DNA from 2 places in the Enterobacter sp. C4G1 genome. Region 2 is predicted to be linked to the other one. Evidence: predicted binding sites of a transcription regulator. Region 2 holds the regulator's gene; the other holds the start of a gene.
The links. Region 2 encodes Fur, which represses iron uptake genes when iron is present. Its sites were predicted from a motif close to ATAATAATGAGAACNACTATCAA; they were not measured.
Positions count from the first base shown of each region.

Region 1 (4,213 bases), 1.4 Mb from region 2:
ACGCCTCGGTAAACGATCTGGTGTTGCAGAACGTGATTTATTGCCCGGACAGACTCAAGCTCAACGTCGACTGGGCCGCGCATATCCCGGGGTTTAACGATGCCAGCAGCACGCCGCACTGGCGTTTAAGCAGCAACGGCATGACCCAGGTGCGCCAGGTGATTTCCCTGCTTGAACAGGAGAGCCAGAAGGCCGACCCGCTTGCCAACCAGATGGCGGAACTGCTTTTCGCACAGCTGGTCATGACGCTCAAACGCTATCGCTACGCCACCGATAACCCCTCCGCGAGTGAACAGGAAGCGCTGCTGGACAAGCTCATTACCACTCTTGCGGGCAGCCTGAACAAGAGCTTCGTGCTGGAGAAGTTTTGCGAACAGGAGCAGTGCAGCGAGCGCGCGCTGCGCCAGCAGTTTCGTACTCAGACGGGAATGACGGTGAACCACTATCTGCGCCAGCTGCGCATCTGTCATGCTCAGTATCTGCTACAGCATACGGAGCTGATGGTCAGTGAAGTGGCGATGCGCTGTGGCTTTGAGGACAGTAACTACTTTTCGGTGGTGTTTAACCGCGAGGTGGCGATGACGCCGGTTCAGTGGCGTCATCGCAGTCGAAAGGCGGCGTAATCAGTTCGCCATGCCGAGGCCAACGATGTTGGCGGCGATAATAATCACCACGCAGCCCAGGCTCAGTACGCCCACCGGACGACGCCCGGCATTGTTCCACTCCTTCAGGATCAAACCCACTAACCCGCCGCACAGCACGTAGAAGCTCATGTGCAGCATCCAGCTCATGTAGTCATACTGCGCCGGAATACTGGCGTGACCCCAGGCGTAGAAGAAGAACTGCAAATACCACATCAGGCCGCCGAGAGCAGAGAGCAGCACGTTGGTGATGATCAACGGTTTTGCCAGAGAGAAGTCTGCTTTTACCGACAAGTCCTTCACTTTTGCCAGACGAATGAAGCAGAAGCCCAGGTTCACCAGCGCGCCGCCGCCCATAATCACCACGTAGCTTGGCAGCGCAACGTACAGCGGGTCTACGCCCAACGCGGCAGCGGCTTCATGCATCGGTTTGGCGGCGTTCATCGCAAAGGACATACCGGCCGAAAAAATGCCGCACATCACCGCCAGCACCAGACCTTTCTTCAGGTTGAAGTCTTCGGCCTTAATGCCCATTTTGCGCTCTTTGAGTTGGCCTGCGCGGGTCACGATAGCCACGCCAATCACCGCAACCAGCACGCCAAGCAGCGTCATCTGCCCGCCCTGAGTGTGGATCAGCACATCGAAGTTGCCGTTGAGGATCGGCGTCATCAGCGTACCGACAATCAACGTAATACCGATGGCAATACCAATGCCCATCGACATGCCGAGGTAGCGCATGGTCAGGCCATAGTTGATGTTACCGATACCCCACATTGCACCGAACAGAAACACCGGCAGCAGCGTGGAGGCGTTAAAAGAAGAGTAGTAAGCCCAGAAATCGGGCAACAACATGGCGCTAATGGTCCAGGGCAGGATAAGCCACGAGACGGTACCCCCAACGGACCACATGGTTTCCCACGACCAGTGTTTAACCTTTTTAAACGGGGCATAGAAACAGGCCGCACTGGCTGCGCCTATCAGATGCCAGAAAATACCCATCGTAATCGCATGATTCATTTTTACATCCTCATCGTTTTTATATGTCGGAGGCTTCCCGCCGACTTGATGAGTGTAAAAATTAGGCGGATTGGGAACCTTCAGAAGGTTGCCGCAATTTGGTTTTAAATGGCAATTAACGCGTTAACCGCGTGAGCAGACTCACAATTTCGTGATTGATGCGAAAGACGAATAACCTTATAAAAACTACGGCATTGATAATCATTTTCAATATCATTTAATTAACTATAATGAACCAACTGCTTACGCGGCATTAACAGCTGTGCCGCCCGACACTAATGGAGAGGATTATGAGTTACACACTGCCATCCCTGCCGTATGCCTACGACGCACTGGAACCGCATTTCGACAAGCAGACGATGGAAATCCATCACACTAAACATCACCAGGCTTATGTGAACAACGCGAACGCAGCGCTGGAAAGCCTGCCAGAATTCGCAAACCTGTCTGCTGAAGAGCTGATCACCAAACTTGACCAGCTGCCAGCTGACAAGAAAACCGTTCTGCGTAACAACGCAGGTGGTCACGCTAACCACAGCCTGTTCTGGAAAGGCCTGAAAACCGGCACTACCCTGCAGGGCGACCTGAAAGCGGCTATCGAGCGTGATTTCGGCTCTGTAGACAACTTCAAAGCTGAGTTTGAAAAAGCTGCTGCTACCCGTTTCGGCTCAGGCTGGGCGTGGCTGGTACTGAAAGGCGACAAACTGGCTGTTGTCTCTACCGCAAACCAGGACTCCCCGCTGATGGGTGAAGCAATTTCTGGCGCATCCGGCTTCCCAATCGTGGGCCTGGACGTGTGGGAACACGCTTACTACCTGAAATTCCAGAACCGTCGCCCTGACTACATCAAAGCATTCTGGGATGTGGTTAACTGGGACGAAGCAGCAGCGCGTTTCGCCGCTAAAAAATAAGGTTGCATTGACGCCTGTGAGAAGCGAGTCTTATGACTCGCTTTTTTTGTATCTGTATACCCGTCATACTTCACGTTGCAGGTGCGTTGGCTGCGCTCGCTCACCCCAGTCACTTACTTGAGTAAGCTCCTGGGGATTCACTCCCTTGCCGCCTTCCTGCAACTCGAATTATTTAGGGCATATAAAGGAGCCAGGATGCACTACCCGGTGAATGTATTTACAGGCAAGGTAAGGGATTACGATGGCAGCCGCCCGAGCGCCATCGCCAAAGTACAGGTTGACGGAGAACTGACGTTAACCGATGTCGGGCTGGCGGGCGACGAGCAGGCCGAAAAGAAAATCCACGGTGGGCCTGAGCGCGCGCTGTGCCACTACCCGCGCGAACACTATCAGCACTGGATCACCGCATTCCCTGAACAGGCAGACCTGTTTGTGGCGCCGGCGTTTGGCGAGAACCTCTCGACCGAAGGGTTGACCGAGAATAACGTCTTTATCGGTGATATTTTCCGTTGGGGAGATGCCCTGATTCAGGTGACGCAACCGCGCTCGCCGTGCTTCAAACTTAATTATCATTTCGGTATCAGTGATATGTCGGCCCGTCTGCAAACGGCGGGCAAAACCGGCTGGCTGTACCGCGTGGTACTGGCAGGGCAGGTTTCTGCGGACGCGCCGCTGGAGCTGGCGTCACGCCTGAGCGATGTCTCGGTGTACGACGCCTGTGCGATTGCCTGGCATATGCCGTTTGACGATGAACAGTATCATCGCCTGCTGTCGGCGGCGGGGTTATCGACCAGCTGGACAAGAACGATGCAGAAGCGCCGCATTAGCGGTGAGATCGAGGATAATTCGCGGAGATTGTGGGGGAAATAACAGCCCCTCACCCCGGCCCTCTCCCCATAGGGGAGAAAAGACCGCACCGAGCCGTCCCCTCTCCCCTATGGGGAGAGGGTTAGGGTGAGGGGGGTTACGAACGCTTATACAGCGGCAACCACAGTGTTAACCGCAGCCCACCCAGCGGGCTGTCGTCGGCTTTCACCCAGCCACGGTGCTGCTGCATGGCGGTTTCAACAATCGCCAGACCCAGACCCGTACCGCCAGATTCACGGTCACGCGCCTCGTCGGTACGGTAGAACGGACGGAAAATCTGCTCGCGGTCTTCCGGGCTTACGCCTGGACCGTCGTCGTCGACAATGACGGTGATCCCGTCTTTATCCACCGAGAACGCCACCTCAATCTTCGTATGCGAGTAGCGCAGGGCGTTACGCACGATATTCTCCAGCGCGCTTTCCAGCGTGTTGGGGTTACCGTACAGCGGCCATGGCCCCGGCGGGAAGTTGACGGTAAAGGATTTGCCCATCTGCTCTGCTTCGAATGCGGCATTGTCTAACACTTCGTGCCACAGATGATTGGCTTTCACTGTTTCGCTGACCAACGCGTTTTTCTGCTGATTGCGTGACATCACCAGCAGGTCGTTGATCATGCTGTCCAGACGATGCGCTTCGGTTTCGATACGCTCCAGCTCTTTGCTCTCGCCGCTGCGGCGACGCAGCAGCGCGGTGCCAAGCTGGAGTCGCGTGAGCGGTGTGCGCAGCTCGTGCGAGATATCCGAAAGCAGCCGTTGCTGCGCTGTCATCATGCGCTCCA
Region 1 is NZ_JBQVVV010000001.1:1,012,174-1,016,386, reverse strand. Features, by position in the region: gene rhaR (HTH-type transcriptional activator RhaR) at 1-623, shown strand, start outside; gene rhaT (L-rhamnose/proton symporter RhaT) at 624-1,658, opposite strand; gene sodA (superoxide dismutase [Mn]) at 1,949-2,569, shown strand; gene yiiM (6-hydroxyaminopurine reductase) at 2,765-3,439, shown strand; gene cpxA (envelope stress sensor histidine kinase CpxA) at 3,534-4,213, opposite strand, start outside.
Region 1: the regulator Fur is predicted to act here: its motif matches at 1,853-1,875, upstream of sodA (superoxide dismutase [Mn]).

Region 2 (4,213 bases):
GGCAGGTTTCATTGATGATTCTACGCTCACGGGCGGTATCTATTACTGGCAGCGTGAACGTGACCGTAAAGACGTCACCGAAGACAAATACAAAACCAACCTTTCTCACTCCACCTGGAACGCCAACCTGGATTTCCAGTCGGGTTACGCCGCCGATTTGTTCGGCCTGGATATTGCGGCATTCACTGCAATAGAAATGGCGGAAAATGGCGACAGTGGTCACCCGAACGAAATTGCATTCTCTTCCAGCAACAAAGCGTATAAAGAAGACTGGTCAGGAGATAAGAGCGGAGTCAGCCTGTATAAGGCCGCTGCGAAATTTAAATATGGCCCGGTATGGGCACGTGCGGGTTATATCCAGCCAACCGGACAAACGCTGTTAGCGCCACACTGGAGCTTTATGCCAGGTACTTATCAGGGTGCAGAAGCTGGCGCGAATTTTGACTACGGCGATGCGGGCGCACTGAGCTTCTCGTATATGTGGACCAACGAGTATAAAGCGCCGTGGCATATTGAGATGGATAAGTTTTACCAGAACGATAAAAAAACCAAAGTTGATTATCTTCACTCGCTGGGTGCGAAGTACGATTTCAAAAACGACCTGGTTCTTGAAGCCGCATTTGGTCAGGCTGAAGGCTATATCGACCAGTATTTTGCCAAAGCAAGCTACAAGTTTGATATTGCGGGCAGCCCGTTGAGCACCAGCTATCAGTTCTACGGTACGCGCGACAAAGCCAGCAGCGGTACGGTAAACGATATATACGACGGCACGGCGTGGTTGCAGGCTTTAACCTTCGGCTACAAAGTGGGCCAGGTCGATTTACGTCTTGAAGGGACATGGGTGAAGGCTGAAGGCCAGCAGGGTTACTTCCTGCAACGTATGACCCCAACCTATGCGTCCTCTAATGGTCGTCTGGATATCTGGTGGGATAACCGTTCAGACTTCAACGCCGATGGCGAAAAAGCCGTCTTCTTCGGTGCCATGTATGACCTGAAAAACTGGAATCTGCCGGGCTGGGCGGTGGGGGCTTCCTACGCTTACGCATGGGATGCAAAACCTGGCGATATGGCCACACCAGACGCGTACTACGACCCGAACTATCGTCTGAAAGAGTCCTCTTACAGCCTGGATGCGATTTACACCCTTCAGGATGGTCGCGCGAAAGGCACGATGTTCAAACTGCACTTCACTCAATACGACAACCACTCCGATATCCCAAGTTACGCGGGCGGTTACGGCAACATCTTCCAGGATGAACGTGACGTGAAATTCATGGTGATTGCCCCGTTCACAATCTTCTGATGAACAGACCGGCGGGTTAAGTTCCGCCGGAATGGAGACTGAAAATGATGAAAAAAATCATAATCGTCGCGATGCTGGCATCGGGGCTGGTGGCTTGTGCGCAGACTCAGGCACCAAAAGAGGACTCACGTCTGAAAGAGGCTTACAGCGCCTGTATTAATACAGCTGAAGGCTCGCCAGAGAAAATCGAAGCCTGCCAGAGCGTGCTTAATGTGCTGAAGAAAGAGAAGGCGCATGAGCAGTTCGCAACTCAGGAAAACGTCCGCGTGATGGATTACCAGGCCTGTATCCAGGCGCGTAAAACCGGAAACGATCAGGAAGTGGCGAAGCGTTGCGATCAGATCTGGAAAGAGATCCGTAGTAATAACAGTAATTAACTCGCTGTTATCATGCCCGGTGGCGCTACGCTTACCGGGCTTTTTTTATGCCAAATAACTGGCAAAAAAAAGCCAACCTTTCGGCTGGCTCAGAGTATGAAAAGAGTACTTACTTCGCGTCGTGCGCGTGATCATTTTCGCGGCAATCGCCTTCCGCACAGTGGCCGTACAGGTACAGGCTGTGGTTGGTCAGACGGATGCCATGACGGGCCGCGATTTCACGCTGGCGCGCTTCGATAGAGTCATCACTAAATTCAATGACCTTGCCACAGTCGAGGCAGATCAGGTGATCGTGATGGTGTTGCTGAGTCAGTTCGAAAACAGATTTACCGCCTTCGAAGTTATGACGGGTAACAATGCCCGCGTCATCAAACTGGTTCAGCACGCGATAAACGGTCGCCAGCCCAATTTCTTCACCCATGTCGATAAGACGCTTATAAAGGTCTTCCGCACTGACATGGTGATTGTCTGGTCCCTGAAGCACTTCAAGGATTTTTAACCGAGGAAGCGTAACTTTCAGGCCAGCCTTCTTTAATGCGGTGTTGTTGTCAGTCATGCGGAATCTGTCCTGTTGCTAAACGATTCACTTCTAAGGAAGAAGTGACAGAGAATGCACTTGGGATAATGCGTATCATTATAGAACTGCCATGTCTAAATGAAAACTGCAAGTCTCAAGCAAAGTATGCTTATAAAAACGTGGTATCACCAACAAACTTGTTCGATGGCACCCACGTATTACCAGGGGGATATTGTACAGGTCTGAACGAAAAAGTTAAAAGTTTGTAGCAATTAATTTAATCGGTTTGACCCGGTCAAGCGGGCGCAACCGAAGTTGCGCCGCTCATTATCAGGCGTTAAGGATGTCGTCCAGGTTCAGTTCTTCGCGGACCTGTTTAACCCATTTTTCAACGCGTTCTGCAGTCAGTTCTGGCTGGCGGTCTTCATCGATGGCCAGACCCACAAAGTGATCGTCGTCGGCCAGGCCTTTAGAGGCTTCGAAGTGGTAACCCGCTGTCGGCCAGTGACCCACGATAGCTGCGCCGCGTGGTTCAATGATGTCGCGGATGGTGCCCAGCGCGTCACAGAAATATTCTGCGTAATCTTCCTGATCGCCACAACCGAACAGCGCAACCAGCTTACCGTTGAAATCAACCTCTTCCAGAGTCGGGAAGAAATCGTCCCAGTCGCACTGCGCTTCGCCGTAGTACCAGGTTGGAATACCCAGCAGCAGGATGTCATAGCCTTCGAGATCTTCTTTGCTGCTCTTGGCAATGTCATGCACATCGGCAACATCTTTACCGAGCTGTTTTTGAATGTTTTTTGCGATATTTTCGGTATTGCCGGTATCACTGCCGAAGAAAATGCCGATGATTGCCATGAGTAAAATAACCTCTTGAAACTTAATGGTATGGTGGCGCAATTTGTCCACGGATAAGGGCAATAATAGCAGAACAGACAACCCTGCGGAAACAGCTATCGCGCAGGACTGCACTCTGTGCTACATGAAAAGGGTGAGAAAGGGAGTTTTCTGACTTATGCCTTGCTGTGCAATTTTTCGAGTTGCGCGATCAACATCTCTTCAATCAGCTCGCTGCGGCTGATGTCGCGGGCGCTGGCAAGCTCGTTGAGTGCATCAACGGCATCGGCGTTGAGTTTCAGTTCGACACGCTTAAGCCCACGATTTTTATCGCGTTTAAGCTGGTTGCGTTTATTAATACGCAGCTGTTCATCGCGCGAAAGCGGATTTGTCTTGGGTCGTCCCGGGCGACGCTCATTCGCGAACAGATCTATTGTCGTACGGTCCGTTTGTTCTTTGGCCATGATTTTGAGACTTCGGGGGAAAACAAGCCGCCCTGCTATTGCCCGGGCGATAAGCGCGCCATCATACATCACCCACATCGGCACGCCAACGACTGGAAGCCCGCAGGCTTCCAGTCGCTGTCTTTTTAATCAATTCGTAGTATCAGAGAGATAGCGGCGGATCGCGCGAAGCACGGCTTCTGGTTTTTCAGCATGAACCCAGTGTCCGGCTCCGGCGATAACATGCGCGCGGGCTTCGGGGAACTGTCTGATCAATTCATCGCGACAGGCTTCGGTGACATACGGCGAATTGCCGCCGCGCACAAAGAGGGTAGGGTGTTGCCAGGCCGCAACCGGCTCCCAGCCGACAATTTCTGAGTATTGATCCCACAGCACCGGCACGTTGAAGCGCCACTGGCCGTCGACAAACGATTTCAGCAGAAACTGCACCACACCTTCTTCATTAAGATGGTCGCGCATGATGGCTGCGGCCTGCTGGCGGGTGGAAACACCGGCGTCTGTCACTGCATTAATAGCGGCAAAGATCTCATCGTGGCGACGCACGTCATAATCCACGGGCGCTACGTCTATTACGACCAGGCCGTTAATGTGCTCCGGCGCAAGTGCGGTCAGGGCCATAACGGCTTTGCCTCCCATTGAATGCCCAATCAGCGTCACCTTTTCGAGGTTGTTCGCCTTAAGCGTATCCAGAAGATCCTGCGCCATTGCGGCG
Region 2 is NZ_JBQVVV010000001.1:2,395,529-2,399,741, forward strand. Features, by position in the region: gene chiP (chitoporin ChiP) at 1-1,303, shown strand, start outside; gene chiQ (ChiQ/YbfN family lipoprotein) at 1,351-1,680, shown strand; gene fur (ferric iron uptake transcriptional regulator) at 1,790-2,236, opposite strand; gene ACT9TW_RS11515 (ryhB-regulated fur leader peptide) at 2,229-2,315, opposite strand; gene fldA (flavodoxin FldA) at 2,528-3,058, opposite strand; gene ybfE (LexA regulated protein) at 3,214-3,501, opposite strand; gene ybfF (esterase) at 3,631-4,213, opposite strand, start outside.